DNA from 2 places in the Variovorax sp. VaC1 genome. Region 2 is predicted to be linked to the other one. Evidence: riboswitches for the same ligand, from Rfam matches in the RefSeq annotation. Region 2 holds a riboswitch; the other holds the start of a gene.
The links. A riboswitch is a leader RNA that binds a small molecule or an ion and turns the genes downstream of it on or off. The one in region 2 is predicted to bind S-adenosylhomocysteine.
Positions count from the first base shown of each region.

Region 1: it holds a riboswitch for S-adenosylhomocysteine, as region 2 does, so the genes downstream of both, metH (methionine synthase) here and ahcY (adenosylhomocysteinase) in region 2, are expected to answer to the same signal.

Region 1 covers NZ_JBIGLT010000007.1:535,337-551,045, forward strand. The annotation lists gene ACGLHS_RS27865 (ABC transporter substrate-binding protein) at 1-915, opposite strand, end outside; gene ACGLHS_RS27870 (amino acid synthesis family protein) at 980-1,564, opposite strand; gene ACGLHS_RS27875 (amino acid synthesis family protein) at 1,618-2,259, opposite strand; gene ACGLHS_RS27880 (UPF0280 family protein) at 2,281-3,186, opposite strand; gene ACGLHS_RS27885 (6-hydroxynicotinate reductase) at 3,348-4,985, opposite strand; gene ACGLHS_RS27890 (ferredoxin--NADP reductase) at 5,289-6,062, shown strand; gene ACGLHS_RS27895 (TetR family transcriptional regulator) at 6,085-6,849, shown strand; gene ACGLHS_RS27900 (amidohydrolase family protein) at 6,804-8,003, shown strand; gene ACGLHS_RS27905 (GtrA family protein) at 8,134-8,526, opposite strand; gene ACGLHS_RS27910 (glycosyltransferase) at 8,523-9,548, opposite strand; gene ACGLHS_RS27915 (ArnT family glycosyltransferase) at 9,545-11,371, opposite strand; gene metH (methionine synthase) at 11,438-14,152, opposite strand; S-adenosyl-L-homocysteine riboswitch at 14,226-14,301, opposite strand; gene ACGLHS_RS27925 (triacylglycerol lipase) at 14,435-15,481, shown strand; gene ACGLHS_RS27930 (lipase secretion chaperone) at 15,496-15,709, shown strand, end outside.
Region 2 covers NZ_JBIGLT010000002.1:996,888-1,012,596, reverse strand. The annotation lists gene phaP (TIGR01841 family phasin) at 1-196, opposite strand, end outside; gene ACGLHS_RS11660 (hypothetical protein) at 343-984, opposite strand; gene ACGLHS_RS11655 (hypothetical protein) at 1,144-3,228, opposite strand; S-adenosyl-L-homocysteine riboswitch at 3,393-3,461, shown strand; gene ahcY (adenosylhomocysteinase) at 3,525-4,964, shown strand; gene ACGLHS_RS11645 (TlyA family RNA methyltransferase) at 4,973-5,749, shown strand; gene metF (methylenetetrahydrofolate reductase [NAD(P)H]) at 5,760-6,584, shown strand; gene ACGLHS_RS11635 (septal ring lytic transglycosylase RlpA family protein) at 6,674-7,279, shown strand; gene ACGLHS_RS11630 (23S rRNA (adenine(2030)-N(6))-methyltransferase RlmJ) at 7,302-8,252, opposite strand; gene rplM (50S ribosomal protein L13) at 8,471-8,902, shown strand; gene rpsI (30S ribosomal protein S9) at 8,915-9,307, shown strand; gene erpA (iron-sulfur cluster insertion protein ErpA) at 9,492-9,857, shown strand; gene mdtD (multidrug transporter subunit MdtD) at 9,951-11,384, shown strand; gene ACGLHS_RS11605 (anhydro-N-acetylmuramic acid kinase) at 11,404-12,528, opposite strand; gene ACGLHS_RS11600 (peptidoglycan DD-metalloendopeptidase family protein) at 12,572-13,918, opposite strand; gene tyrS (tyrosine--tRNA ligase) at 14,102-15,310, shown strand; gene ACGLHS_RS11590 (OmpA family protein) at 15,345-15,709, opposite strand, start outside.

The sequences.
Region 1 (15,709 bases), on a different contig from region 2:
CGGGTAGTCCTTGAACTTGGCCTGGTAGGCGTCGAGGAAGGCCTTGTGCTCGGGCGTCTTCACGCCGTACCACGGGTAGCCGGTCACGATCCAGCCGTTGGGCGCTTCGTCCTTCAGGGGGTCGAGGTACTCGGGCTCGCCGGTCAGCACGCTGACGACTTCACGGTCCTTGAACAGGCCGCGCGTGTTGCCTTCGCGCACGAACTTGGAGAGGTCGGCACCGAACAGCACGTTGAAGATCGCGTCGGGCTTGGCATCGGCCAGGGCCTGCACCACGCTGCCCGAATCGACCTTGCCCAGCGGCGGCGCCTGCTCGGCGACGAACTCCACGTCGGGCTGCGCGGCCTTCAGCAGCGTCTTGAAGGTGGCGACCGACGACTGGCCGTATTCGTAGTTGGGGTAGACGATGGCCCAGCGCTTCTTCTTGAGCTTGGCGGCCTCGGGCACCAGCATCGCGACCTGCATGTAGGTCGAGGGGCGCAGGCGGTAGGTGTACTTGTTGCCGTTGCTCCAGACGATCTTGTCGGTGAGCGGCTCGGCGGCCAGGTAGAAGAACTTCTTTTGCTTGGCGAAGTCGGCCAGCGCCAGGCCGGTGTTCGACAGGAAAGCGCCGGCCAGCACGTCGATCTTTTCGCGCGAGATCAGTTCTTCGGCCACGCGCACGGCGTCGCCGGGGTTGGCGTTGTCGTCGCGGCTGATGAGCTCGATCTTCTTGCCGTTGATGCCGCCCTTGGCGTTGATCTCGTCGACCGCGAGTTCCATGCCCTTCTTGTAGGGCTCCAGGAAGGCGGGCTGCGCCTTGTAGCTGTTGATTTCACCGATCTTGATCACGCCCTGCGCATGCGCGGGGACAAGGGCCGCTGTGGCCAGCGTGACGACGGAAGCAGCGCAGAAAACATGGCGCAATGGAATCATCGGGAAGCTCCTTGGGTTCGAACAATAAACACGATGTTGTGACGGTGGTGCGAAAGCGGCCGGCTCAGCGAAGGCCGTCTTCGCCCTTGATCTCGCTGGCCTGCAGGCCGCCGATGCGCGGCAGCGGGCGGCCGCTGTCGGTGACGGCCACGGCGACCACGATTTCGTTGGCGCGCGGCGCGTCGGATACGCGGGCTTCGACGGCGTCGAAATGGCTGCGCACGAAGGCGGCGTCTTTATGGCCGAGCGGCACGTCGATGGCGGTGCCGAGCGTGCCCTGCTTCTTGGCCGAAGGCACGAGCGCCGCGCCCTTTTCAACGGCCACGCGCAGCGGCGCGCCGAGCTTGGGGTGCAGGATGGCGGCGGCATGTTCGAGCTCGCCGCGCTCGCCGACGATGGCGGCCTTGCCGTAGCTCTGCGCCTGGCCGGGCTCGATGCCTAGCGCCTTCACGGCCTTCTGGCCGAGCAGCGCACCGAGCTCTTCGCCGATGGCGATGAGCTCGTCGAGGTTCTCGCTGTAGCGGCCGGCGTAGGGGTTCTCGATGACGGCGATGGCGACGGCGCGGCGCGTGGGCGGCGTCACGTCCTGGCCCATTTCCTTGCGGGTTTCATCGACCTGGATGACGAGCTTGCGGATGTTGGCGGTCATGTTCTGTGTGGTCCTTGTCTTGTCTCTTTGGCTTGTCTTTGTGCGCGCGGGGATCAGCGCAGGCCGTCCCACTTGCTGATGTCTTTCGCGAGCAGGCCACCGACGCGGGCGTGCACGCGGTAGCCGGTGCTCATTGCGAGGATGAAGACGATCTCGTCGGCAGCCGGCGCACCGGGCACGCGCACTTCGATGGCGTCGAACTGGCCGCGCACGTAGCTCGCGTTGATGTTGGTGAGCGGCACGTCGAGCGCGGCGCCGGGCGGGCCGACCTTCTTGGTCGAAGGCACGATGGAAAGCGCATTGCCGGGCTGGCCGGTTTTTTCTTCGGCCTTGCCCGCGGTGTAGGCCGCGCGGCTGCCCTTCCAGCCGAGCAGTTCGCGCATGGCGTAGCCGCCGGGCACGTGCCAGAGCGCACCGTGCTCCAGCTCGCCGTCGGCACCGACGATGGCGCCCTTGCCGTAGGTGGCGATCTGGTCGAGCGGCACGTCCATGGCGGCGTGCAGCTTGTGCGCCATGTCGACGCCCACCGGGTCGAGCAGCGCCATCATCGGAAGGATGTCGGGCTCGTAGCGGCCGGCGAAGGGATTGGTCAGCACGGCGCCGATGGCACCGCGCACCAACGGCGTGTCGGCACGCGGTCCGAACTCGTGGTGAATGTGCTCGACATGGGTGAAGACGCGACGGATTTCGATCATGAAAAAGAACCTTGCTTTTCGTTAAGCAAATACTGAACCAACTGTCTTGGGCAGCTTGCTCTTGAGCGCCTTCGAGCATAAGGGCTCGACGAGTTTCCACTGCCCCTGGCAAACGAGTAGAACGGCCCACACGAGCCCGCCTTTTTGCAGCACCTTCGCGCAGATCGCGCCCGTATCGAGTGCGCTCCTGACCTGCGACGGTGCGAGCGGCGGCACGTCGACGGTGACGAGGGTGTCACCCAGGTCGCTGTTGTCCTTGCATTCGTTCGCGGGGCGGCGGCGGATGGCGGGGTCGTCGGCATCGACGGCGTTGGCGATCACGGTGGCGGCGGCGTCGGCCTGCGCTGCGGTGGCGGCCAGCACCGTCACGCTGTCGGCGATGCCCAGCGAGAAGCTGCGGCCGCGCCAGCCGCTGGTGGCCACGCCGCGCACGGGCTGGTCGGCGTGCAGCTCGAACTGGCCGTCGGTGGTGAGCAGGCCGCTGTTTTCGCGCCAGTCGAAACGCGCGATGTCGGCGAAGACACCGACGCGCGCGCTCTGGCCGGGCGCGAGGTGCAGCGCGATGTCGCCGCCGTTGTTGATCCATGCACGCTCGATGCCGGGGCGCTCGTAGAAGGGCATCAGCTCCTGCGCGACGGCACCCGCGACCGCCGCCATCGGCGTGATGAACATCGGCGAGAACGCGGCGCAGGCGTCCCACATGCGGCGTGCGATGACGCCGCGCGGGCGCAGCTTGTCGGTGACCGGCAGGCGCAGCAGCGGCAGCTCTTGCACCAGCTCTTCGAGCACGTGCGAGAAGCGCGCCCAGGCCGCGTCGTGCGCGGCCGCGACGGCGTACCGGTCGCCGTGCGCTTCGGCCACGATGTCGATGGGGCCGTGGTTGAAATGCCAGCGGTCGTTGTCGAGCGCTGTGCGTTGGGCGGTCATGGCTCGCCCTCGAGGGGTGCGCATTTCTCCCTCCCCTTCCGGGGGAGGGTTGGGGTGGGGGCACGCGGCGCGGCCATCGGGCGCTCTGCCCGCCCCCATCCCTGCCTTCCCCCAGAGGGGGAAGGAGCAAGAACCACGGCGCGCATCGACGCGGGCATTTTTCAACCCAGCATCGGCGCGTGACCGAGCGGCCACGGATTGGCCTCGTCGATCGCGAGCCACTGCCGCGCGAGCGGCGCGCCGTCTTCCTGCCACGCACCGCGCGCAAGCGCCTGTTCGAGCGAGAAGATGTGCCCCATGTGGCCGCCGAGCGCTTCGTAGTCGTCGCGGCGCATGCTGAATTCGATGGGCGCCACGATGGCCGGCGTGGGCACGGTGCCGAAGCTGTTGTCGGGCATGCGCATGACGTCGGCCATCACGGTGATGCCACCGCCGGGCCACACATAGGCCGGCGCGCCGCCGCAGGTGACGTTGACCAGCGCACGCTTGATGGCGCGCGTGAGCAGCACCGGGTTTTCGGTGACGCCTGCACGCAGGCTGCCGCCGGCGCCGCCGAGGAACAACACGGTGCACAGCGACGGCTCGCAGTTCTCGCCGATGCGATCAACGATGCGCTTCACTTCGGGCGGCATCGGGTGCTCGACCGGCTTGAGCGCCTCGTCGAGCACGTACCACTGCGCATGCTCGCCGGTGGTCGATGTCATGAGCAGGCGCAGGCCGGGGCGCGCGACACCCTCTTCCCAGCCTTCGATGATCGCGAGCGGATCGGCGATGTCGGTGCCGCCCCAGCCGTTGCCCGGGTTCGCCACCTGGAAGTAGCGCCCCGGTGTCGATTTGCGGCCCAGCATCTGGATGCCCGAGGGCGACATGTCGAGGCAGCGGCCGGCCTGGTGCTCGGTGAGCACGCCGGTGATGTGGTCGTCGACCACCACCACCTCGTCGGCCACGCCCGCGAACTGGCGCGCGAAGATGCCGACCGCCGCCGAGCCGCAGCCCACGCGCATGCGCTGCTCTTCGACGCCGTTGACGATGGGTGCCTTGCCGGCCTGGATGACGAGGGTGGAGCCGCCGTCGATGGTGCATTCCACCGCCTTCTTGTTGCCCAGCAGCTGCATCAGCTCGGCCGTCATGCGGCCCTCTTTCTTGCTGCCGCCGGTGAGGTGATGCACGCCGCCCAGCGACAGCATCTGCGAGCCGTATTCGGCCGTGGTGACGTGGCCCACGACCTCGCCGCGGTAGCGCACGTTGGCCTGCTCGGAGCCGAGGAAGCGGTCGGTGTCGATCTTCACCTTGAAGCTGCAGTAGCTGAAGATGCCCTCGGTGACGACGGTGACCATGTCGACGCCACGGGCTTTGGAAGCCACGATGAAGGGGGCGGGCTTGTAGTCGGGGTAGGTGGTGGACGAGCCCACGCCGGTGACGAAGACTTCGTCGGCGTGCAGCAGGTCGCCGTTCCAGTCGGGTGCGGCCACTGCGCCCGCTGCATCGGCTGTGGTGGCGGCTTCTTCGGTGGTGCGATTGAACGGCACCAGCGCGGGCGCATCGGCTGCGATTGCGCGGCGCAGCAGCACCACGGGGTCGACACGCACCAGCACGCCTTCCTTGTTGGCATAGCGGTCGCAGGCACCGGTGCGGCCGTCGGAGATCTGGCACAGCACGGGGCAGGCGTTGCACTCGACCTTGGCGGTGCTCATGCGCTCGTTGCGCGGCGGCGCCTTGCCGAAGGCGCTGCTGCCGGCTTCGGCAACCACCGGCATGTCGATGCCGGGCAATCCGTCTGTCTTGGTGTGTTCTGTCATCGGGGCGATCTCGTGGGCGTGTGTCGGGCAATACCGTCCGGCGAGGGTTGCAACAAACGTGCCGTCTGCCCGCTTGTGCGTCGACTGCCGTTTGTGTAGCATTCCCTACACTTTCATGTTGCGTTCACTACATTCGAGGTCAATGTAGCAAACGGGCCCGATGCTTGCAATGGTGTTTTCTCTCGGGGTTTTTGCCGACCAACGACAATGGAGGGTTCGAAGCCGGCCGACGGTTGCCGCCCCACAGGCGTGCATTTCGGCTCAGCCACCTTCCTCTGTTTTCAACCAACACTTGAGTTCTGTATGAGTGCATTCAGCGAAGAACGCGTCCTGAGCGTCCACCACTGGACCGACCGCCTGTTCACCTTCACCACCACGCGCGATGCGGCGCTGCGCTTCTCGAACGGTCATTTCACGATGATCGGCCTGAAGGTCAACAACAAGCCCCTGCTGCGCGCCTACAGCATCGTGAGCCCCAACTACGAGGAGCACCTCGAGTTCCTGAGCATCAAGGTGGAAGACGGCCCGCTCACCTCGAAGCTGCAGCACATCCAGGTGGGCGACACCATCATCGTGGGCCGCAAGCCCACCGGCACTTTGCTGATCGACTACACGCTGCCCGCCAAGCGCCTGTACCTGTTCGGCACGGGCACCGGCCTTGCACCGTTCATGAGCATCATCCGCGACCCCGAGACGTATGAGAAGTTCGAGCAGGTCATCCTGGTGCACGGCGTGCGCCAGGTCGACGAGCTGGCCTACCACGACCTCGTGACCGACCACCTGCCCAAGCACGAGATCCTGGGCGAGATGATCGAAAAGCAGCTGCTCTACTACCCCACGGTCACGCGCGAAGAGTTCCGCAACCAGGGCCGCATCACCGACCTGATCGAGAGCAACAAGCTCACCGATGACCTGGGCCTGCCGCCCCTGAACGTCGAGGAAGACCGCGTCATGCTGTGCGGCAGCCCCGGCCTGCTGGTCGACCTGAAGCACATCCTCGAGGCGCGTGGCTTCAAGGAAGGCAACACCTCGACGCCGGGCGACTTCGTCGTCGAACGCGCCTTCGCAGAAAAGTAAGCCAAGAGACGCCGCGCGCACGATGGCCGACAGCCGCACCGCCACGAAGTTGACCAAGCCCCAGCGCCGCATCGGCGTGCGCGAGGCGGCGGCGCAGGCCACGCGCGACAGCATCCTGAAGTCGGCGACCAAGGTGTTCGCCAAGTACGGCTACGACGGCGGCAGCGTGGAGAAGATCTCCAAGGCGGCCAAGTCGTACGACCGGATGATCTACTACTACTTCGGCAGCAAAGAAGGCCTCTTCATCGCGGTGCTCGAAGGCATCTACCAGCGCATGGACGATGCCGAGGCCGCCATTGCGCTCGACGCGAGCCGCCCCGTGGAAGCGCTCACCGAAGTGATCCGCTTCGTGCTCGGCTACTACCGCAAGAACCCCGAGTTCGTGACGCTGCTGAACACCGAGAACCTGCACAAGGGCCGGCACATCTCGAAGTCGCTGCGGGCGCGCGAGTATTCGTCGCGGGCGGTGGCGATCATTTCCGAGATCCTGGCCAGCGGTTCTTCGCAGGGCCTGTTCCGCAAGGACCTCGTGGCTCGCGACATCTACCTGCTGATCGCGTCCACCGGCTATTTCTACACCTCGAACCGGCACACGCTGACCGCCTTCCTCGGCGAGCCGCTGGAATCGCCCGAGGCGATCACGCACTGGGAAGACTTCGTGATCGAGACCGTGCTGCGCACCGTGCGCGCGGACGACATACAAGACAACAACTCCCCACCCCACGACGAGGACACCACGAAATGGCAGAAATCGCAGCCGGCGCAAAGTCGGGCAAGGTCGTCATAAAGAACATCGGGCTGCTGCTCTCGGGCGACATCGACAAGCCCATCCTCGACGCCGACACCATCGTGGTGAACGACGGCCTGATCGTCGCGGTCGGCAAGGAGAAAGACTGCGACCTCGAAGGCGCCCAGACCGTCATCGACGCGCGCAAGACCTGCGTGGCACCGGGCCTGATCGACAGCCACGTGCACCCGGTGTTCGGCGACTGGACGCCGCGCCAGGGCCAGATCGGCTGGATCGACTCGACCATGCACGGCGGCGTGACGACGATGATTTCCGCGGGCGAAGTGCACCTGCCCGGCCGCCCGAAGGACATCGTCGGCCTGAAGGCATTGGCCATCACCGCGCAGCGCGCCTTCGACAACTTCCGCCCCGGCGGCGTGAAGGTGCTGGCCGGCGCGCCGGTCATCGAAAAAGGCATGGTCGAGAGCGACTTCAAGGAACTCGCCGAAGCCGGCGTGGGCCTGCTCGGCGAAGTCGGCCTGGGCTCGGTGAAGGCCGGCTACGAGGCCAAGGAGATGGTGGCCTGGGCGCGCAAGTACGGCATCCAGAGCACGATCCACACGGGCGGCCCGTCGATCCCGGGCTCGGGCCTGATCGACAAGGACGTGGTGCTCGAAGCCGACGCCGACATCATCGGCCACATCAACGGCGGCCACACCTCGCTGCCCGAGGCGCATGTGTGCGAGCTGTGCGAGAAGAGCTCGCGCGCCATCGAGATCGTGCACAACGGCAACGAGAAGGTCGCCATCGCGGCAGCCAAGGCCGCGCTCGAACTGAAGTGCCTGCACCGCGTGATCCTGGGCACCGACGGGCCCGCGGGCTCGGGCGTGCAGCCGCTGGGCATCCTGCGCATGGTGGCGATGCTGTCGTCGATCGCGAACATCCCGGCCGAGCTGGTGTTCTGCTTTGCCACCGGCAACACCGCGAAGATCCGCAAGCTCAACTGCGGGCTGGTCGAAGTGGGTCGCGATGCCGACTTTGTCTTCATGGACCGCGCGCAGCACTCGCCCGCGCCGGGCCTGCTCGAAAGCGTGCAGCTCGGCGACATCCCGGGCGTGGGCATGGTGATGATCGACGGCATCGTGCGCTGCGGCCGCAGCCGCAACACGCCGCCCGCGACAGAGATTCCGGTAGTGGTGTCGGGCGCGCACTGAGAGCGTCAGTGCTTCCTCTTTCTCCCTCCCCCTCTGGGGGAAGGTTGGGATGGGGGCAGGCTGGATGCCCGATGGATGCGCCGCGTGCCCCCACCCCAGCCCTCCCCCAGAGGGGGAGGGAGCAAGACGGTTACTTCGAACGGAAGACCAGGAAGCGCGCCGACAGAAAGTTCGCGCCCATCCCCGCGATGCTGCCCACTGCCACGCCCAGCGCGGCAGCCCAGCGCCCCTCGACCCAGTGCAGTGTCAGCACATAGGCGCCGTAGTTCAGCACGGCGCCCGCGACCATGGTGGCCAGGTAGCTGAAGTACTCACGCCAGATCGAGCCCTTTGCCGAGACGCGCGTGGCAAAGGTGTAGCGACGGTTGAAGGCCCAGGTCGTGGTGGCGGCCGCCAGGAACGAGACGACCCGCGCCACGTACCAGCCGAGCATCGGCGCCAGCAGGTACAGCAGCACCACGTCGACCACGAGACCGATCACGCCGACCACGGCGAACGAGAGGAACTCGCGGCCGAGCTTCATCGTTGTTGTTGCTGCTGCTGCGTGATGCGGTCGCGCACACCCGGTATGGCCAGGTAGCACAGGCGCTTGGCCTCCTGCCGGCCGAGCGTGACGGTGTGCATCACGATGCCGCACACGAAGGACAGCATCGCCGCCAGCATCGCGCCGGTGGACAGCACAGCCGTGGGCAGCCGGGGCACCAGGCCGGTGTGCATGTAGGTCATGAGCAGCGGCACGGCCAGCGCGATCGATGCCACCATGAGCAGGGCCGCGATGATCGAGAAGAACTGCAGCGGCCGCTCGCTCACGAAGAGCTTGCAGATGGCCTTGAGGATGCGCCAGCCATCGCGGTAGGTCGAGAGCTTGCTGTGCGAGCCCTCGGGCCGCGTGCTGTAGGCGGTGCTTTCCTCGGCGTAAGGCATGCGCAGTTCGAGCGCGTGCACCGTGAGTTCGGTCTCGGTCTCGAAGCCGCGCGACAGTGCCGGGAACGACTTCGCATAGCGCCGCGAGAACACGCGGTAGCCCGAGAGCATGTCGGTGAGGCCGCCGCCAAAAAGCTGCACCACCGCGCCGGTGAGCAGGCGATTGCCGAAGCGATGGCCCTTGCGGTAGGTCTGCGCGTCCTGGCCGTCGTCGACCCGGTTGCCGACCACCATGTCGAGGTTGCCGTCGACCAGCCGGTCGATCAGGCGGCGCGCGGCGCCGGTGTCGTAGGTGGCGTCGCCGTCGACCATGACGTACACGTCGGCCTCGACGTCCGCGAACATGCGCCGCACCACGTTGCCCTTGCCGGGCGCCGCCACGTGCGTGACGATGGCGCCCGCCGCGCGTGCCACGGCTGCCGTGTCATCGGTCGAGTTGTTGTCGAAGACGTGGATCTCGGCCTCGGGCAGCGCCGCGCGGAAGCCCTCGACCACCTGCGCGATGGCCAACGCTTCGTTGTAGCAGGGGATGACGGCGGCGATGCGCAGCGCCGCACCGCTGCGGCTTCGGCTCGCGGAAGAAGCGGCGAAGGAGGCGGCGGAGAGATCGGCGTCGGTCATGGTGCTGCGCTCGGAAGGATGCTGTAGGCCCGGCTGCCGTCTTTGTCGAGCAGCAGGTTGAAATGGGTGTCGAAGCCGGGCCGCGTGGTGAAGATCGGCACCATCTCCGGCGACATGACGATGGCGGCGAAGCCCTGCTGGGCCAGCTTGCGCGCCATGTCGGCGGGCGGCAGCAAGAGAAAGTCGGCATAGCGCCACGGGCCGAGCGTATCGCCCCAGATCGGGTTCGGGCCGTAGTAGATCGCCTCGCTCAGCGCGATCTGGTAGACGCGGCCGGTGGCGTTGCGGCGCATGTAGTCCATGACGGCATAGCCCGGCACGTTCTTGCGCAGGAAGGCTTCGCGCGCCTCGGGGTCGGGCGAGATCATCGCCACCTTGGCCGCGGTCTGGCGCACGGCGACGGCGGCCAGCACGGCGAGCAGCAGCACGGCCACCCAGTCGCCGACGCGGGCGCCGGAGCGCGCGGTGTTGCGGCTCATGGCGCCGGTGAATGCGGTGTTGGCTTCGGTGGCCGGCGTGCGCTTCGCGCCGAAGACGCGGCGCACACCTGCGGCGATCCAACCGAAGAACACCTGCCAGCCCACGGCCGCCGTCATCGCGAGCAGCGGAAACGAGGCCATCAGGTAGCGCGGATAGCGCGAAGTCACGGCCCACACGATCACCGAGTACAGGCAGAACCAGCCCGCCGCGCGCACCGCCGCGGAACGCTTCCAGAACACGCTGAAGGGCGCCAGCACCACCAGCCAGATGAGCGGGTTCGGCATGGCCGCGTGCGCGCGCACGTCGTCGACCTGCCGCACGTAGTCCTCGGGCACCCATTCGGTGAAGCCGAAAACGCGGGCGCCGATGGGGATGAAGGGGTCGCCGGTCATGACGGCGTTGCGCGCGTACCAGTAGAGGCACGGAATCACGAAGCACAGCAGCGCGAGCGCCCAGACCTTCGGCCGGCGCTCGTGCCAGACGACGAACAGCGCCACCAGCGGCAGGAAGACCAGCGCCTGGTACTTCGAGCCGGCCGCCAGCCCCAGAAAGAACGCAGCCAGTGCCAGCCAGCGCGCGCCGCTGTGCACGGGCTCGGACTCGCGCCACCACCACAGCGACACGCAGGCCGTCAGCACGAAGAGCGCCACGCCCATGTCGATCAGCGCGTTCGAATAATCACCGAGCCCCAGCCAGATGGCCGCACCCACAAGGCCGGTGAGCCGACTGGCATGCAGCGTGCCCAGGCGCAGCACCATCACCACCGACAACGCACCCGCCAGCCCGTTGAGGAAGTGCGGCAGCACGTCGTCGCCCACCTGCAGCGCGGCGGCGTAGAGCAGGTTGTAGTTGTACGGGAACCAGGGGTAGCGCAGCCACGCGTGGATGCCCAGCGAGCCGTTCTGCGCGACCTCGCGCGCATAGGGCAGGTGGTACATCAGCTCGTCGAAGGCGGCGGGCGGTGCGAGCGGCGCGACGAGCGCGGGCAAGGCAACCAGCGCCAGCGCGACCATCGCGACCCTGTCGAACCATGTCCACGGTGCCACGGCGGCATGGGCGCGCAGCGCACGTTGCTCGCGCAGCCATGCGGGCAATTGCAAGGCAGCGGCCACCACGCCGGCCGCGACCAGCGCGATGGTGGCCTCGACCTTGAAGGCACCGAAGATGGCCAGCGCCTGGAACACGCAGATGAAAAGGCCGACGCCAAGCGCCACGGCCACGGCGCCTTCGAGCCACGCGTCGCGCCGGGGCGGCGGCGCCAGGCGGGCCAGCACGGCGCGTCCGGCACCCCAGCAGCTGATCACGAAAATCGCCAGTGCCGCGTAGTGCGCGGCTGCAAACATCAGCTTCTGAATAACAACTCCCGGTGCCGGGCGGCCACGCCGGCCGGCAGGTTCAAAGAAGAACGCTCAAAGATTGGGCGCCAGCAGACGCTCGAGGTCGGATTCGCTTTCCTTGCGTCGCGCGGCCTGGTCCTGCAATTGGTCGTGCCCGATCTTGCCGACGTTGAAGTACGTCGCCTCGGGGTGGCCCAGGTAGAAGCCGCTCACGCTGGCGGCGGGCATCATAGCGAGGCTTTCCGTCAGGGTCATGCCAATGTCCGCGCACGCCAGAAGGTCGAACATCGGCCGCTTCACGCTGTGGTCGGGGCAGGCCGGGTAGCCTGGCGCGGGGCGGATGCCGCGGTACTTCTCGCCGATCATGTCCTCGTTGCTCAGGCCTTCGTCGGGCGCGTAGCCCCAGAAGTCGGTGCGCGCACGGTGGTGCAATGCCTCGGCGAAGGCCTCGGCCAGCCGGTCGGCCAGGGCCTTGAGCATGATGGCCGAGTAGTCGTCCAGGTCGTCGATGAAGTACTTCTCTTTTTTCTCGACGCCCAGGCCGGCGGTGACCGCGAACATGCCCACGTAGTCTTTCAGGCCGCTATCTTTCGGCGCGACGAAGTCGGCCAGGCAGCGGCTGGGGCGCATCACGCCGTCGATCACCTGCTTTTCGGTCTGCTGGCGCATGCCGTACCAGGTGAGCGCGACTTCGCTGCGCGTCTCGTCGGTGTACAGCTCGATGTCGTCGTCGTTCACCGTGTTGGCGGGCCAGAAACCGACGATGCCGCTGGCGCTGAGCCAGCGCCCTTCGATCAGGCGCTTCAACATGCGCTGGCCGTCGGCGTACACGCGCACGGCCTCGGTGCCAACGATCTCGTCCTTCAGGATGGCGGGGAACGGGCCGGCCAGGTCCCAGGTCTGGAAGAAGGGGCCCCAGTCGATGTACTTGGCCAGTTCGGTGAGGTCGAAGTTCTTGAACACGCGCCGGCCGATGAACTTGGGGCAAGGCGGCGTGTAGTTCGTCCAGTCGATCGGCGTCTTGTTGGCGCGCGCCTTGGCCAGCGGCCACATCGGCACCTGCTTCTTGTTGGCGTGCTGGACGCGCACCTTCTCGTAGTCGGCGTTGATCTCGTCGATGTACGCGGTGGCCTGGTCGCTCAGCAGCGACTGCGCCACGCTCACGCTGCGCGAAGCATCGGGCACGTAGACCACGGGGCCTTCGTAGTGCGGCGCGATCTTCACGGCCGTGTGCACGCGGCTGGTGGTGGCGCCGCCGATGAGCAGCGGGATCTTCTTGATGCGGAAGTGGTCGTCCTTCTGCATTTCGCCGGCCACGTACTGCATTTCTTCGAGGCTCGGCGTGATGAGGCCCGACAGGCCCACGATGTCCGCGCCCTCGACCTTCGCCTTCGCAAGAATCTCGTGGCACGGGACCATCACGCCCATGTTCACCACTTCGAAGTTGTTGCACTGGAGCACGACGGTGACGATGTTCTTGCCGATGTCGTGCACGTCGCCCTTCACGGTGGCGATGATGATCTTGCCCTTGGTGCGCACGTCGCGGCCGGCGGCCTCGTCCTGGCGCTTTTCTTCCTCGATGTACGGAATGAGGTGGGCCACGGCCGACTTCATGACGCGCGCCGACTTCACCACCTGCGGCAGGAACATCTTGCCCTGCCCGAACAGGTCGCCCACGATGTTCATGCCGTCCATGAGCGGGCCTTCGATCACGTGCAGCGGTCGCCCACCCTTGGCAAGGATCTGCTGGTAGGCCTCTTCGGTGTCTTCGACGATGAAGTCGGTGATGCCGTGCACCATCGCATGCGAAAGGCGTTGGTTGACGTGCACCGGGTTCTCGGGCGTGCCGCGCCATTCGAGCTTCTTGCTGTCGTCCTTCGCGCCGCTCTTGGCGGTTTCGGCCACTTCGACGAGGCGCTCGCCGGCGTCAGGGCGGCGGTTGAGCACCACGTCTTCGACGCGCTCGCGCAGTTCGGGTTCGAGGTCGTCGTACACGCCGACCATGCCGGCGTTGACGATGCCCATGTCCATGCCCGCCTTGATCGCGTGGTACAGGAACACGGTGTGGATTGCTTCGCGCACCGGGTCGTTGCCGCGGAAGCTGAAGCTCACGTTGCTCACGCCGCCCGAGACCTTCGCGCCCGGCAGGTTCTCTTTGATCCAGCGCACGGCGTTGATGAAGTCGACCGCGTAGTTGTCGTGCTCCTCGATGCCGGTGGCAATGGCGAAGATGTTCGGGTCGAAGATGATGTCTTCGGGCGGAAAGCCCACCTCGTCGACCAGGATGCGGTAGGCCCGCTCGCAGATCTCAACCTTGCGCTCGTAGGTGTCGGCCTGGCCCTTCTCGTCGAAGGCCATGACCACGGCGGCGGCGCCGTAGCGCTTGACCAGCTTGGCCTCGTGCTTGAACTTGTCGACGCCCTCTTTCATCGAGATCGAGTTGACGATGCCCTTGCCCTGGATGCAGCGCAGCCCGGCCTCGATCACGTCCCACTTGGAGCTGTCGACCATCACCGGCACGCGCGCGATGTCGGGCTCGCTGGCGATGAGGTTCAGGAAGCGGACCATGGCGGCCTTGCTGTCGAGCATGGCCTCGTCCATGTTGATGTCGATCACCTGCGCGCCGTTCTCGACCTGCTGGCGCGCGACGGCCAGGGCCTCTTCGAACTGGCCGTTCAGGATCATCCGCGCGAAGGCCTTGGAACCGGTGACGTTGGTGCGTTCGCCGATGTTGACGAACAGCGTGCCCTCGCCGATGGCGACCGGTTCGAGACCGGACAGCTTCATGGGCGGAGGAACGGGAGAAGAAGAGGAGGAAGAAGCGGGAATCTGGGACATGGCCTCACCTGCGGAACAGTCGAACAGGCGAGCGTCGTTGTCGCCCCAAGCCTGACGGTTTGCCTCTGTGGCAAGCCGCTGCAACGCTCCTTGGGAAGTCGCGCATTTTAGGGCGATTCGGTCAGCCCCGGGGAAAACCCCAGTTTCCATTTCGGCGTGCATCCACAGAATGCGGCCACCGTTTCTGAACGAACGTTCGTGTTTTTCAACCAACGTAAGGGAGAGCGCCAGATGGCCAGGAAGTGGAACGCCCGACTGCAGCTTGCAGCCAACCCGATGCGCGCCGTGGCGCTTTGTTGCGGCCTCATGGCCGCAGCGGCCCTGACGCACAACGCCCATGCCGCCGCCAGCGGAACATCGACGCTGGTCCAGGCCCGCGCGACATCCGACGAGGCCAAGACCAAGTACCCGATCGTGCTGGTCCACGGCCTGCTGGGCTTCGACAACCTGCTGGGTGTCGATTACTTCTACGACATTCCCGGCAAGCTGGCCGGTGCGGGCGCCAAGGTCTACGTGGCCCAGGTGTCGGGCACCAACACCTCCGAGATCCGTGGCGAGCAGCTGCTGCAGGAGCTCAAGACCATCCGCGTGCTCGAGAAGAACCCCACGCTCAAGTTCAACCTGATCGGCCATTCGCAGGGCGCGCCGACGGTGCGCTACGTTGCGGCGGTGGCGCCCGACATGGTGGCGTCGGTCACGTCGGTGGGCGGTGCGAACGGCGGCTCGAAGGTGGCGGACCTGCTGGCCAAGCTGCCCGACGGCAGCCTTGCGCAAGGCGTGGCCGTGACCGCCATCGGGCTGCTGACGAACGTGATCGGCTTCCTCTCCGGCAAGGACCCGAGCCAGTTGCCCGAAGTGCCGCTGAACGCCCTCGCCTCGCTCACCACCGCGGGCGGCGCGGCCTTCGACAAGAAATTCCCGCAGGGGCGCCCTGCCCCCGGTTCCTCGTGCGACGTCAAGAGCGGCGCGGCCACGGTCAACGGCGTGCGCTACTACTCGTGGTCGGGCGTCTCGACCGGCTTCAGCCTGTTCGACCCGAGCGACGGCGCCCTGTCGGCGCTGGGCACGCTCTTCTTCTTCGGCGAAGCCAACGACGGCCTGCTCGCGGTCTGCACCACGCGCCTGGGCACCCACCTGGGCGACTACCGCCAGAACCATCTGGACGAAGTCAACCAGGTGCTGGGCAACACCTATGGCAGCCAGTTCCCGTACTACGAGAAGAAGCCGCCGGAAATCTTCAAGGAACAGGCCGCGCGGCTGAAGAGCGTGGGCCTCTGAAGGCGGGCGCGGGCATGCGCAGGCAATGGCCTTTCTGGGCCGCCGGCGGGGCGCTGCTGATCGCCGTCGGCGGTGGCTGGCTCGCGGCCGGGCCCGACGCGACCGATGCATCGCCGGCGGCCACCCGCGACGCCGTGGCCACCACAGCCAGGCCCACGGCAAGCCCCGAGCCACGCCCGGCACAGGCGCCCGCCGCCCCCGATGCGCTGCTGACCAGCGACCTGGTCT
Region 2 (15,709 bases):
CCTGCAGGTCCTTGCGGCCGCTTTCGAGCAGCTTGCCCGCGCCACCGGTCAGGTTGAGTTCCTGCAGGCGGTCGGTCATGCCCTTGAGGTTCTTCAGCGGGTTGAGCATGTCGGCGGCGCTGGGGGCTGCCGCCTTGCTGCTGCCACTGCTGCTGGCAGTGGTCTTCTTGGCGGCGGCTTTCTTGGCAGTGGCCATGGTGCGGTATCTCCTGTGCGGGGTGAACGGGTGGATGGCAAGGACCAGCCGGACGGCAAAAGTCCCTCGCCACGATACGCCGCACCGGCACGGCCAAGCTCACCGCAGCGAAAAAAATGCCTGCGGGATTTCCCTTGGATGGCCGATCACATCGGCGGCGCGAAGCCGTTGCGGCCGGCCGTCACGCGCAGTGCCGTGGGCGTGCCGTTCTTTTCCTGTGCGTTCACCAGCACCTTGGCGCCGGGCACCAGCAGGGCCTCGGTGCCGGGGCGGAAGGTGACCACCGGCACGTCGGGCGGCACGATCACGGTCTTCTCGCCGCCCTTGTAGGTCAGCCGCAGTTGCTGTCCGCCGCGCACCGATTTCGGCGCGGCGGCAAGGTCGGCCACGGTGGCGTTGGTCATGGTGCTCTGCGGCAGCAGGTCCCATGGGCGATGGCCTTCGCCGGTGCCGCGCGCGGCCTCGGGGAACACCACCACTTCGAGCGCCTTCTGCGTGCCATCGGCCTGCGGCATGGCGGCGGTGCCGATGAAGCTGCCGCGCTTGATGTCGGACAGCTTGATGCGGTAGACCTCCGACACCGCCATGTCAGCCGGGCGTGCCAGCGAGACGACTTCGCCGCCACGGTCCTGCACGACGAGCGTGCTGGCATCGACGCGCACGAGGGTGCCGCGGATGCGGACGGTTTCAGCGTTTTGGGCCGATGCGGCAAGCGGCAGGATGGCGGCGCTCAGGCCGAGGGCGGTGGCGAGCAGGGCTCTGGATGCATGGGGCGGAAAAGGCAGCATGGTGGCTTTCGGGCGATGGGGGAGGCCAATGTACGTCCCGCTCGCGAAACGTGCAGGCCGCAGACTTAGCCCTGAATGAGGAAGAAAAAAGGCTGCATGCCGCGCGATGCGGCATGCAGCCTGCGGCCCTTTCCGCGAAGGGCTCGGCGCGTCGGTCGGTCAGTCGATCAAGCCGATCTCGAGCGCGCCCGCGGTGGCCGGGTTGCGTGAACCGACCATCGCGAAGAGCTTGCTGCTCTGGCTGGCGAAGTGGTAAGCGGGGCCGCTGAACGTTGCCGCGCGCAGGTTGAGCGGGCCGATGGCGCCCATCGAGCCCAGCGTCGCATTGAGCGTGGCCGTGGTGCCATCGGGGAGCGCTTGGGTGCGCGCGTAGCTGGTGGCGTCGATGGCCGTGCTGCCCCAACTGCCGTTGGTCGCCCCGCCGCGCGCGACGATGGTGGGCCAGTTCGTGCGCTCGGGCAGGCCGATGCGGAACACCGAGGTGGTGGGCGTCGAAGGCACGATGCCGGCCGAGAGATAGACGTTGTCGCCGCCGATGCGCGCGATGCCGAAGTTGCCGTTGTCGGAGGGATTGGCCACGTTCACGATGTGCCAGGTGTCAGCGGTCGGGCCGGCCGATACGGTGTACGTCCGCACGGACGCCGCAGGGCAGTTGTCGATGCGGTAGATCACGTTGTCGTTGCACAGATAGAGCGCGGTGCCGCCGTTGGCGACCTGGATCTGCGTGATCGACGAATCGGCAGCCGTGGCCGTCAGGTTGATGCCCAGACGGTTGTAGACACCGTCGAGATCGGCCTGTGCCTTGACCAATGCACGCGAGGCGACGAACGGACGCACCGCGTAGCTGGCCGGCGTGACCTGCGCGACCGCGAACGGAAATGCGCCGACCACCGTGTCCGTCGCGAGGCGAAAGCGTGCCGTGTTCACCGGGCTGGTGATGCGGCTGCTGTCGAAGACGAAGCTGCCGGCTTCGGTGCTGTCGGCCGTGAAGCTGCCGGATGCGGTGGCGCCGGTGTCGTCGGTCATTTCGTAGCGCAGGCTGTCCATGTTCAGCGCCAGCGTCTGCCGCGAGCCGTTGCCGGCGTAGACCTTGTAGCGGCCGTTGCGCGCATCGGGTGCGGTGCCGGTGTCGATCAGGTTGATCTGGATGTAGCCCTGCGTGTTCGGGTTGCGCGTGCCGACCACCACGGACAGCAGGCCGTTCTGCATCGCGTAGTACTTGCGCGTTCCGTTGGCATTGAGGAGGCGGATGCCATCGGGCTGCGACGGGAAGGTGCCGCTGACCGGAAGCGTCAGGCTGCCGTAGGTGCCATCGAGGCTGGTGGCCGTGCGCACGGAGTTTGCGGTGTCGATGGCATTGCTGCCCCAACTGCCTTCGGTCGACGCGCCGACACCCCGGGTGGCAGGCCAGTTCGAGGAATCGGGCAAGGCGATCCGCAGGTATTGCACCGCTGGCGTGGTGCTGAGGCCCGCGCTCAGGTAGACGTTCTGTCCGCCGATGCGCGCCATGCGGAAGCTCGCGGTTTCGTTCGCGTTGGCTGTGTTCGTCGCGACCCAGGCGTCGTCGGCTCCGGCCGCGACCGTGTACGTTCGCTTCGAGGCGGCGGGGCAGAGGTCGATCTTGTAGATCACGCTGTCGAAGCAGAACTCCAGCAGCGTGCCGCTGCCCGAAATGCGCATTGCGAGCATCTGCGAATCCGGCCCACCGGGGCTGCGCGTGGCGGCGAACCGGTTGTAGGTGCCGTCCAGTTGCGATGCGGTGGTCACGAAATCGCGCGCGGCCGCGAAAGGCTGCACCGCGTACGTGGCGGGGCTCGAATACGCCGTCTGGAACGGGAACGCCCCGACGATGGCATTCGCCGCCACGCGGAAGCGCGCCGTGTTCACCACCGCCGCAACGCGGCTGCTGGCAAAGACGTAAGTGCCCGGTTCGGTGAAGTCCTCGCTGAAAGTGCCCGATTCCGCCGCGCCGAGGTTGTCGGTCATCGTGTAGCTGCCGGCGTCGAAGTCGACCGACAGCGTCTGCTGCGTGCCGTTGGCCGCATACACGCGGTACGTGCCGCTGCGCGCATCGGCGCTGTCCAGTGTCTTGGTGGTCGCGGCTGCAACCGCGACCTTGGCTTCCGGCTGGACGGCGCCGCTGGCCAGCGGCAGCCCGCCACCCGCTGCGCCGCCACCACCGCCTCCGCAGGCCGCCAGCAAGGCGGCCAGTCCACAACCCGCGAGATATCTCGTCATCCTCATGTTGAGCCCTCTTCTTGTCGTCTGATGGGCTCGGCAGCGAGCCGGCTGGCTCCTGAACCGAACCGGGGGAAATCGTAAAAAGAGGTGTCTTCAACGCTGAGGCTGACAAATGCCGGCCCAAATCCCCCGGATTGGCTCAGCCTTGCACCCCGTCTACAATCCGCCGTTCCGAGGAGCGTTGCAGCGCCATCAGGCGTGAGGCTCGGACCACATCGCAACCACGCTCACCCGCTGTTCTCGCGGTGAGTCTTTTCCCCGTACGCAGTGGCATCTTTCAAACCAGTTTTGGAGTTCTCATGAGCGCTGTTCTCAAGCCGACCCCCGTTTCGACCGCCGACCAGGCGATCGCCGACCTGTCCCTTGCCGCCTGGGGCCGCAAGGAAATCCGCATTGCGGAAACCGAAATGCCCGGCCTGATGGCCATCCGCGAAGAGTTCTCGAAGGCGCAGCCGCTGAAGGGCGCGCGCATCACGGGCTCGCTGCACATGACCATTCAGACGGCCGTGCTGATCGAGACGCTGCAAGCCCTGGGCGCCACCGTGCGCTGGGCCTCGTGCAACATCTTCTCGACGCAGGACCACGCCGCCGCGGCCATCGCCGCCTCGGGCACGCCGGTGTTCGCGATCAAGGGCGAGTCGCTCGAAGACTACTGGGGCTACACCCACAGCATCTTCGACTTCGGCCCCAAGGGCTCGAAGGGCGAAGGCCCGAACATGATCCTGGACGACGGCGGCGACGCCACGCTGCTGATGCACCTGGGCCAACGCGCCGAGAAGGACCAGAGCGTGCTGGCCAACCCGACCAGCGAAGAAGAACGCATCCTGTACGCAGCGATCAAGGCCAAGCTGGCTGTCGACAGCACCTGGTACACCCGCAAGTCCGCCGAGATCATCGGCGTGACCGAAGAAACCACCACCGGCGTGCACCGCCTGAACGAGATGAGCGCCAAGGGCACGCTGCTGTTCCGCGCCATCAACGTGAACGACTCGGTCACCAAGAGCAAGTTCGACAACCTGTACGGCTGCCGTGAATCGCTGGTCGACGGCATCAAGCGCGCGACCGACGTGATGATCGCCGGCAAGGTGGCTTGCGTGGCCGGCTACGGCGACGTGGGCAAGGGCTCGGCACAGGCACTGCGCGCACTGTCGGCCCAGGTGTGGGTCACCGAGATCGACCCGATCAACGCCCTGCAGGCCGCGATGGAAGGCTACAAGGTCGTGACGATGGAATACGCCGCCGACAAGGCCGACATCTTCGTGACGACCACCGGCAACAAGGACGTCATCACGCACGACACGATGGCCAAGATGAAGGACCAGGCCATCGTCTGCAACATCGGCCACTTCGACAACGAGATCGACGTCGCGTCGATCGAGAAGTACGAGTGGGAAGAAATCAAGCCGCAGGTTGATCACATCACCTTCCCGGACGGCAAGAAGATCATCCTGCTGGCCAAGGGTCGCCTCGTGAACCTGGGCTGCGGCACGGGCCACCCGAGCTTCGTGATGTCGTCGTCGTTCGCGAACCAGACCATCGCCCAGATCGAGCTGTTCACCAAGCCCGACGCTTATCAAGCCGGCAAGGTCTACGTGCTGCCCAAGCACCTGGACGAAAAGGTCGCGCGCCTGCACCTGAAGAAGGTCGGCGCCATGCTGACCGAGCTGACCGACGCACAAGCCGCCTACATCGGCGTGAGCAAGAACGGCCCCTACAAGCCGGACACGTACCGCTACTGATCGGCTGCATGCGCGCTGATCAATTGTTGGTGGAGCGCGGCCTTGCCGCGTCGCGTTCGCAGGCCGTGCGGCTCATTGCCGGCGGTATGCGGTGGCGCGATGCGGGCACGAGCGACGCGTGGCGCTCGGTCGTCAAGAACAAGGACGACGTGCCCGAGTCCGCCGAGCTGGAACTGGTCGATGCGGCCGAGGCGCGCTATGTGTCGCGCGGCGGCCTGAAGCTCGAAGGGGCACTGCAGGCCAGCGGGATCGATCCCGCCGGCAAGCTGTGCTTCGACGTGGGCCAATCGACCGGCGGCTTCACCGATTGCCTGCTGCAGCGCGGTGCGACGAAGGTCGTGGGGGTCGATGTCGGCCACGGGCAACTGCATGCGAAGTTGCGCGAGGACGAACGCGTGGTCGCCATCGAAGGCGTCAATGCGCGGGCTCTCTCGTCGGACGATCTGGAAGAAGAGGGCGAATCGCGCTTCGACCTGATCGTCGGCGACCTGTCGTTCATCTCGCTCACGCTGGTGCTGCCGGCCGTGGTCGAGTTCCTGGCCGATGACGGCCGCCTGCTCCTGCTGGTCAAGCCGCAGTTCGAACTGCAGCCCGGCCAGGTCGGCAAAGGCGGTATCGTGCGCGACGAGTCGATGTATGCGGTGGTCGAAAAGCGGCTGCGCGACGCCTGCGAGGCGCTCGACCTGCGCGTGCTGCAGTGGTTCGACAGCCCGATCGCCGGCGGCGACGGCAACCGCGAGTTTTTCATTCACGCCGTTCGCGCGGATTCTGCGAACGGCTCTTAAGGAGACGCAGGTGCGCCTTCCGCTGAGCTTCGAATTCTTCCCGACCAAGACGCCCGAAGGCGCGGTCAAGCTGCGCGCCGCGCGCCAGCAGCTGTATGTGCGCAAGCCGCAGTTCTGCTCGGTCACCTACGGCGCAGGCGGCTCCACGCACCAGGGCACTTTTGGCGCGGTGCAGGAGATTCTGTCCGAAGGCGTCGACGCCGCGAGCCACTTCTCGTGCATCGGTGCCACGCGCGCCACGGTGCGCGAGCAGCTCGCCGAGCTGAAGGCCATGGGCGTCAAGCGCCTGGTGGCATTACGCGGCGACCTGCCGAGCGGCTACGGCATGGGGGGCGAGTTTCTCTATGCGAGCGACCTCGTGGCCTTCATCCGCGAAGAGACCGGCCGCGACTTCCACATCGAGGTGGCCTGCTACCCCGAGATCCATCCGCAGGCGCGCTCGCCCGAGGCCGATCTGCAGGCCTTCGCCGCGAAGGTGAAGGCGGGGGCCGACTCGGCCATCACGCAGTACTTTTTCAGCCCCGAGGCCTACTTCCGCTTCGTCGACGACGTGCGCAAGCTGGGGCTCGACACGCCGATCGTGCCGGGCATCATGCCGATCACCAGTTCGACGCAGCTGATGCGTTTTTCGGACGCCTGCGGCGCCGAGATTCCGCGCTGGATTCGACTGCGGCTGCAGGCCTTCGGCGACGACACGGCATCGATCAAGTCCTTCGGCCTCGACGTGGTCACCGACCTGTGCGCGCGCCTGCGCGACGGTGGCGCACCGGCGCTGCACTTCTACACGATGAACCAGTCGGCGGCGACGCTGGCTTTGCTGGAGCGCCTCGATTGAAGGGGCGCGCGGCCGGAGCGGCGGGGGCGCTGCGCACGGGGCTTCGGGTGGCCTTCGTCGCTGCGACCTGCGTTCTCGCGGGCTGCGCCATGCCGCCGGCCACCGAGGCGACGGCCGATGGGCAATTGAAGCCCCTGGCACGCGCACTCGCCGTGCCGCCGGGCGTGCCGGCGCGCTCCGATGTGCCTTCGGTGCGCTACGACCTGGCCGTATCGGGCACCGGTGAACTGACGCCCGACGATGGCGTGCCGGGCGACGACGGCCCGCGCGACATCTTCGAGCGCGGCGGTGCTTCGTGGTACGGCATCCAGTTTCACCAGCGCAAGACCGCCAGCGGCGAGCGCTTCGACATGACCGCCATGACGGCGGCGCACAAGACCCTGCCTTTCAACACGCGCGTGTGCGTGCGCAGCCTCGTGAACGGCAGCGAAGTGCTGGTGCGCATCAACGACCGCGGCCCTTACGCGCTGGGCCGCGTGATCGACCTGAGCCGCGCGGCCGCAGACCGTATCGGCCTGACGGGGCTTGGCATCAAGCAGGTCGCACTGACCGTCGTCGACCGGGAGGGCATGCGTTGCGGCGGCCTGCCGGTGGAGCCTGGCGATGCACAGGCTCCCGCCGCGGTGGCTGAACGCGCCAAGGCACCGGTGCCTGCGCGACGCAAGGTGGCCGTGCCGCCTCGCCGTCGGCGCTGAGAAGAAAGAAAAGAAGCCGGCTTCAGCCGCCCGAATCGAGCGAGAAGGTGGCGTGCCGGTCTTGCGCCAGGCGCTCCGCCAGTTGCGGCAGCGCGGCCGCAAGCAGCGGCTTCAGCGTGTACGGCGGATTGATCAGAAACATGCCGCTGGCCGGCAGGCCCGGCCGGTGTGTCTCGCCCGAGGCGTCGGTGGTGATCTTGCTGGACTTGACCGTCAGCGTGGCGTGCAGCCACGGCTTGCCGGCCTTGGTCGCCATCGTCTTCAGGCGCCGTGGCAGGTCGTGCGCCTCGGGGCGCGGAATGATCGGATACCAGACGGCGTAGGTGCCGGTGGCAAAGCGCTTGAGCGCCTCGGCCGCGAAGTCGAGCACGCGGGCGTAGTCGCTCTTGATCTCGTAGCTCGGGTCTATCAGCACCAGCGCGCGGCGCGAGGGCGGCGGCAAAAACTTGGTGGCGCTGCCGAAGCCGTCGTCGCGCAACACGGCGATCTGGCGGCCGGCTTCGAGCTGGGCGATGTTGGCGTCGAGCGTGCGCGCGTCGGTCGGGTGCAGCTCGAACAGCTTGAGCTTGTCGTGGTCGCGCAGCAGATGCTGCACGATGAATGGCGAGCCCGGGTAGATGCGTGCGCCGCCCTTGGGGTTGAAGTCGTGGATCACGCTGAGGTAGCGCGCAATCGCGTCGGCCAGCGGTGCTTCGGCCTCTGGCGCTACTTTTTTGGTAGCGGATTTCGCTGCGGGAGCAGGCGTGGCGGGCTCTTTCTTGCCGGAAAGCAGGCGCAGGATGCCGTCGGCCGCTTCGCCGCTCGTGCCGGCGTAGTCGCCGTCGAGCCGGTACAGGCCGGCACCCGCGTGGGTGTCGACGACGGTCAGCGCTGCCTCTTTTTCAAGCAGATGGTCGAGCGTGGCAATCAGCACCGTGTGCTTGAGCACGTCGGCATGGTTGCCGGCATGGAAGGCGTGGCGGTAACTGAACATAGGGGGAGGATGGTAACGGTGTTGGGCCGTGCATATGCAAATTTGCCAGCACAAGGCCATTCTTTATATAATCGCGGGCTTCGCAGCGTTTTTGTGGCCCCGCGGCGAAGAGCATTTACCCGTTCTGCGGGCATGCAAAACCCACCTAAGAGATTCCCATCAGAGGAACGCCGACCGTGGAAAAGGGCCCGACAAACCCTCTTCAAAGAGAAAAACTCATGACCAAAACGTTCAGCGCCAAGCCCGCTGACGTGACGCACGAGTGGTTTGTGATTGACGCGACCGACAAGGTCCTCGGACGAGTAGCCAGCGAAGTTGCTCTCCGTTTGCGCGGCAAACACAAGGCCATTTACACGCCTCACGTCGATACCGGTGACTTCATCGTCATCATCAACGCCGCGCAACTGCGCGTCACCGGCGCCAAGTCGATCGACAAGGTGTACTACCGTCATTCGGGCTATCCCGGCGGTATCACGGCGACCAACTTCCGCGACATGCAGAACAAGCACCCGGGCCGCGCCCTGGAAAAGGCTGTCAAGGGCATGCTGCCCAAGGGCCCGCTTGGTTACGCGATGATCAAGAAACTCAAGGTGTACGGTGGTGCCGAGCACCCGCATACCGCCCAACAGCCCAAAGTGCTGGAACTGTAAGGAGCCTTGAGAATGATTGGTGAATGGAACAATGGCACCGGCCGTCGCAAATCGAGCGTCGCCCGCGTGTTTCTGAAAAAAGGCACCGGCAAGATCACGGTCAACGGCAAGGACATCCAAGAGTTCTTCGGCCGCGAAACCTCGATCATGATTGCCAAGCAGCCCCTCGTGCTGACCAACAACCTCGAAGCTTTCGACGTGATGGTCAACGTGAACGGTGGCGGCGAATCGGGTCAAGCCGGCGCCACGCGCCACGGCATCACCCGTGCCCTGATCGACTACGACGCAGCGCTCAAGCCCGTGCTGAGCCAAGCCGGCTTCGTGACGCGCGATGCGCGTGAAGTCGAACGTAAGAAGGTCGGTCTGCACTCCGCCCGTCGTCGCAAGCAGTTCAGCAAGCGCTGATCCTGTTCCTTGCGAACACAAAAGCCGCCTTCGGGCGGCTTTTTCGTTGCCAGCACCTGGTGCGCGAGGCATCCGACCCCACTTGCATCGGGGTGCACGCCGCAGCCCGCCTGCCGGAAATGCGGCATTGCAGTAGCATTCGTTCCATTGGCCGCATGTCCGGCCCCCCAGGAGTAACCATCCCATGAGCGCCGTAGCCGAAAACATCCAGACCCAGATGCCCGAGCCGATTGTCTTTACCGACAGCGCGGCAGCCAAGGTGGCCGACCTGATCGCCGAAGAAGGCAATCCCGACCTGAAGCTGCGCGTGTTCGTGCAGGGTGGCGGCTGCTCCGGCTTCCAGTACGGCTTCACCTTCGACGAGATCACCAACGAAGACGACACCACCATGACCAAGAATGGCGTGTCGCTGCTGATCGATGCCATGAGCTACCAGTACCTGGTCGGCGCCGAGATCGACTACAAGGAAGACCTGCAAGGCGCCCAGTTCGTGATCAAGAACCCGAACGCCACCAGCACCTGCGGCTGCGGATCGAGCTTCTCGGCCTGATGCCTGGATGCCGCTGATCCAGCCTCCTCAAGAAGCCGCCTCCGGGCGGCTTTTTGCTGCCCGTCGTCTTTTCACTTCTTCTCTTCTTTCCTCATGACCTCCGAGGCAGCCGCTCCCGTCGATCCCGCCCGCAAGAGCCTGCTGTGGCTCGTGGCCGTCGGCTTCTTCATGCAGACGCTCGACGCCACGATCATCAACACGGCGCTGCCGGCCATGGCCGCGAGCCTCGGCGAAAGCCCGCTGCGCATGCAGTCGGTGGTGGTGTCCTATGCGCTCACGATGGCGATGCTGATCCCCGCCTCGGGCTGGATCGCCGACCGCTTCGGCACGCGGCGCATCTTCTTCTCGGCCATCGTGCTGTTCGCGCTCGGCTCGGTGCTTTGTGCGCTGTCGCACAGCCTGGGCCAGCTGGTGGCGGCGCGCGTGGTGCAGGGGCTCGGCGGGGCGCTGTTGCTGCCCGTGGGGCGACTGTCGCTGCTGCGCACGGTGCCGCGCGGGGAATTCCTTCAGGCGATGAGTTTCGTGGCCATCCCGGGGCTCATAGGCCCCTTGCTGGGGCCTACGCTGGGCGGCTGGCTGGTCCAGTACGCCTCCTGGCACTGGATCTTCCTGATCAACGTGCCGGTGGGGCTGGCGGGCTGCATCGCCACGCTCAAGTACATGCCCGACCTGCGCGGCGTCGTGCAGAAGCGCTTCGACAGCGTTGGCTACGCGATGCTGGCCTTCGGCATGGTGGCAATTTCGCTCGCGCTCGATGGCGTTTCCGAGTTGGGCTTGCGGCAGGGCGGCGTGATGGTCGTGCTGATCTTCGGCTTCGCGAGCGTGGTGGCTTACTGGCTGCGCGCGGCGCGCACGCCCGAGCCATTGTTTGCGCCGTCCCTCTTCGGCGTGCCGACGCTCAGCATCGGGTTGATCGGCAACCTGTTCTCGCGCCTGGGCAGCAGTTGCATGCCCTTTCTGGTGCCGCTGCTGCTGCAGGTGTCGATGGGCTACTCGCCGGTGCGCGCCGGGCTGATGATGCTGCCGATCGCGCTGGCCGGCATGGCCATGAAGCGCTTTGCCACGCCGCTGATCACGCGCCACGGCTACCGCAAGGTGCTGGTGGTCAATACCGTGCTGGTGGGGCTCACGATGGCCAGCTTCGGCCTGACGGCGCCGGGCCAGCCGATGGCCCTGCATGTGCTGCAGCTGCTGGCCTTCGGTGCGGTCAATTCGCTGCAGTTCACCGCCATGAACACCATCACCCTGAAGGACCTGGATGGCAGCATGGCGAGCAGCGGCAACAGCCTGCTGTCGATGGTGCAGATGCTGGCGATGAGCCTGGGCGTGGCGGCGGCTGGCGCCGTGCTGGCAGGCTACAACGGCATTTTCGGCACCGAAACCGCGGCGCACACGCTGGACGCCTTTCAGGCCACTTTTGCGAGTATGGGGCTCATCACGATCGCTTCCGCGATGATCTTCTGGCATCTGCCGGGTGAAGTGCGCGCCGCGCATCCGGCGCAGCCGGAGGTTTCCGGCCAGGGCTGAGGCCGCAGCCAGCAGGCGTTCAGGCCGGGTAGATTGCGCCCAGCACCCGGGCGCCGTGCGCGCCGGTCACGCTCGCCAGGTTGCCGGGCTCGCGCCGCACGGTGGCGCGGGCCAGCCAGGCGAAGGCGGCTGCTTCGACCTGCTGGGGCGGCAGGCCGTGATCGTTCGAGGCGGCCACTTCAACGCCGGGCAGCAGTGCGCGCAGGCGTTCGAGCAGATGGTCGTTCAGCGCACCACCACCGCAGACGATCAGCAATTTGCTATCTTTTCCGTAGCAATGCACGTCCGCCGCGCAAGCGTGAGCGGTCAGTTCGGTCAGCGTGGCCTGTACGTCGGCCGGCGCCATCGTCGCGGTGCCGAGCTGCGCGGCCAGCCAGGTCGGATTGAACAGGTCGCGCCCCGTGCTCTTGGGCGGCGCCTTGCTGAAGTAGGGATCGGCCAGCAGCCGCGCGAGCAGATCGGGCAGCACCTGCCCGCTGGCCGCCCATTGGCCGCCGCGGTCGAAGGGCTGGCCGAGGTAGGTCTGGCACCAGTGGTCCATCAGCGCGTTGCCGGGGCCGCAGTCGAAGCCGCGCACGATGGCGCCGTCCGGTGCGTTGGTGGCCGGCAGCAGGCTCAGGTTGGAGATGCCGCCGATGTTCAGCACCGCGACGGTTTCATCGGCGCGCGCAAACAGGGCGCGGTGAAAGGCCGGCACCAGCGGTGCGCCCTGGCCGCCGGCGGCCAGGTCGCGGCTGCGGAAGTCGCCGACCACGTCGATGCCCGTCAGTTCCGCCAGCAGCGAGGGGTTGTTGATCTGCAGCGTGTAGCCGACCTCGTCGAATTCGATCGGCCGGTGCCGTACCGTCTGCCCGTGGGCGCCGATGGCCGTGACGGCGTCGGGGGGCGTGCCGCTGTCCGCCAGGAGCTGATGCACCACGCCGGCATAAGCCCGGGCCAGGCCGTTGCCGGCCAGCGCCGCGCGATGCAGTTCGTTGTCGCCCGGCGTGTTCAGTGCCAGCAGTTCGGCCCGCAGCGACACGGGAAACTGCGCCGTGGCGTAAGCCTGCACCGCGATGCGGCCGTTGGAAAAATCGGCCAGCACGCCATCGACGCCGTCGAGCGATGTGCCCGACATCAGGCCGATGAAAAGCTCGGCGGCCATGATGTTTCTGGGGAAGACTGGGAAAGCCGCGCGGCGGCGAGGTTCAGTCCGCGCTGGCCTGGATGACCGAGAACGCAGCCGCCAGCTCGGTGCGGGCGCCAATGGCGATCCGCTCGAAGGCCGGGCGCAGCGCCGCGGTGATCGGCGCGCCGCCTTCTTGCGCGATGGAGGCCGGGTCTTGATAGACGCCGCCCACGCGGAATTCGAAGTGCAGGTGCGGGCCGGTGGCCCAGCCCGTCGAGCCCACCGCGCCGATGGCCTGGCCCTGTGTCACGCTCTGGCCGGCCTTGACGTCGATGCGGCTCAGGTGCGCATACGCCGTCTGCTGGTTGTTGCGGTGGTTGATGATGATGATGTTGCCGTAGCCGTTCTGCGTGCCCGCGAAATCGACCGTGCCGTCGCCCACGGTGCGCACCGAGGTGCCCGTGGGCGCCGCGTAGTCGATGCCGTTGTGCTGGCGCCAGCTGTTCAGGATCGGGTGCATGCGCATCGCGAAGCCGCTCGACACGCGCGAGAACTCGACCGGCGTGGCCAGGTAGGCCTTGCGCAGGCTGTCGCCGTTCGGGCGGTAGTAGCTGCCCTTCTGGTTGGCGCCCGGGGGCTGGAACCAGACGGCCTGGTGCACCTTGCCGTTGTTCTCGAACTCGGCCGACAGCACGCGACCGCTGCGCAGCGCCTGCCCATCGGCCTCGAGGGTTTCGTAGACCACCGCAAAGCGGTCGCCCTTGCGCAGCGCGCGCACGTCGACGTCGCCCGCGAAGATGTCGGCCAGCTGGCTCGCCACCGCATCGGGAATGCGCGAATCGTCGGTGGCCGCGAACAGCGAGGTGCGGATGGTGCCGCTGGCCAGGCGCGTGCCCGGTGTCAGCACGTCGCGCTCGGTGACGCCGGCAAAGCCGGTCGGCGTGCGCTCGATGACGAAGCGCTTGAAGCCGCCGTCGCCGTCGGGAATCCAGCGGGCGCTGAGCTTCTGGAGCTGGTTTTCCTGCGTGGCTTCGGCCGTCACGGTGCGGCCGGCGCGCGCGAACAGCGCATTGCGGGCTTCGGGGCTGCTGCGCACAAATGCGGTGGCCGCGGGGTCGGAAATGCCCAGGCGCTTCAGCAGGGCCTCGGCCGTGTCGCTGGAGCGCGTGACGTCGGTGCGAAACAGCGTGAAGCTGAAGTTTTCGAGCGACGCGGTCTGGTCCGCGAAAGATACGGGGGCCGTCGCTTCGAGGATCTGGTGAACGGGAAGGTCGGAAGCGTCAGGACCGAGCGAGGCCACCGCGAGGGTGCCGGCGCTCAGCAGGGCCGCCGCGATGACCGCGGTGATCTGCTTGGGGTAGGTCCGGAACGTATAGGCCACGCGAGAAGCGAGAAGCTCCTCGGCGGCAAGAATGCCGTTGATCAAACTTTGAATTCCAGCTCAGGTTCTGCAAATCCGTGCTGCAAGGCCCAGTACGTTCAGGGCGGCAGCAGACGGTGCGGAAAAAGCGCCGCTTAGAATTCGGCGCTTGAAAAGTCGGGCCGAGTATAGCTTCGGCACCCCAAAAGTCAGCTAAAAAAGCCTGTAAAGGCCGAATCTGTTACATCCATGGCCCTCTCAAATAGTGTAGGACGCGCGCTCGAAATATCCCTCCGTGGGGCTGACGAGCTTCTCCCCCAGGATGAGTGGGTGCGCAAGCTCCAGCGCTCCGAGGCCACCGGAACCCCCCTGCGCATCAAGCTCGGGCTCGATCCGACCGCTCCGGACATCCACATCGGCCACACCGTGGTGCTGAACAAGATGCGCCAGCTCCAGGACCTGGGCCACCGGGTGATCTTCCTGATCGGCGACTTCACCAGCACCATCGGCGACCCCTCGGGGCGCAATAACACCCGGCCGCCGCTCACCCGCGAGCAGATCGAGGCCAACGCCCAGACTTACTACAAGCAGGCCAGCCTCGTGCTGGACCCCGAGAAGACCGAGATTCGCTACAACTCCGAATGGAGCGACCCGCTGGGCGCACGCGGCATGATCCAGCTCGCGGCCAAGTACACGGTCGCCCGGATGATGGAGCGCGACGACTTCAACAAGCGCTTCAAGGCCGGCCAGTCGATCTCGGTGCACGAATTCCTCTACCCGCTGATGCAGGGCTACGACTCGGTCGCGCTCAAGAGCGACCTCGAGCTGGGCGGCACCGACCAGAAGTTCAACCTGCTCGTCGGCCGGCATCTCCAGCAGGAATACGGGCAAGAGCCGCAGTGCATCCTCACTATGCCGCTGCTGGAAGGGCTCGATGGCGTCGAGAAGATGTCCAAGAGCAAGAACAACTACATCGGCATCAGCGAAGACGCCAACACCATGTTTGCCAAGGTGCTGTCGATTTCCGACGACCTGATGTGGCGCTGGTACACGCTGCTGAGCTTCCAGTCGCTGGAACAGATCGCGGCGCTGAAGGCCGAAATCGCGGGCGGCCGCAACCCCAAGGACGCGAAGGTTGCGCTGGCCAAGGAGATCACCACGCGCTTCCACAGCGCGGCGGCCGCCGAGACGGCCGAGCAGGACTTCATCAACCGCAGCAAGGGCGGCGTGCCGGACGAGATCCCCGAGGTATCGCTGTCTGGCGCCCCGATGGGCATCGGGCAACTGCTCAAGCAGGCGAACCTGGCGGCTTCGGCCGGGGAAGGCAACCGCCTGATCGACGGTGGCGGTGTGCGGATCGACTCGGCGGTCGTCAGCGACAAGGGGCTGAAGCTGCCCGCGGGCAGCTACGTGGTGCAGGTCGGCAAGCGCAAGTTCGCGCGCGTGACCCTGAGCTGACGATGGATGAAGGCCCCTTTGTCGGGGTCGGCCATCAGCGCACTTCGATGGTGACGCGCCGGTTGCGCGGCTCGTCCACGTCGTCGGCCGTGGGCACCGCCAGTTCGCGCTCGCCGCGACCCACCGCCTCGATGCGGTTCGCCGGGAACTGGCGCTCCACGAACAGTTGAGCCACTTCCTGCGCCCGGCGGCGTGAGAGCTCGTCGTTCTGCTCGACGGTGCCCTTGGTGTCGGTGTGGCCCGTCACCACGATGTCGCCGCCGCTGCGCGACAGCGCCGCGGCCAGTGCCTCGGTCATGATCTGCTGCGAAGCGGGCGTGAGCGTGGTGCCGCCCAGCTCGAAGTACACCGTGTAACGCTGCGGCAGAGGCGGGCGCATGTCGAACAGCGGCTTGTTTT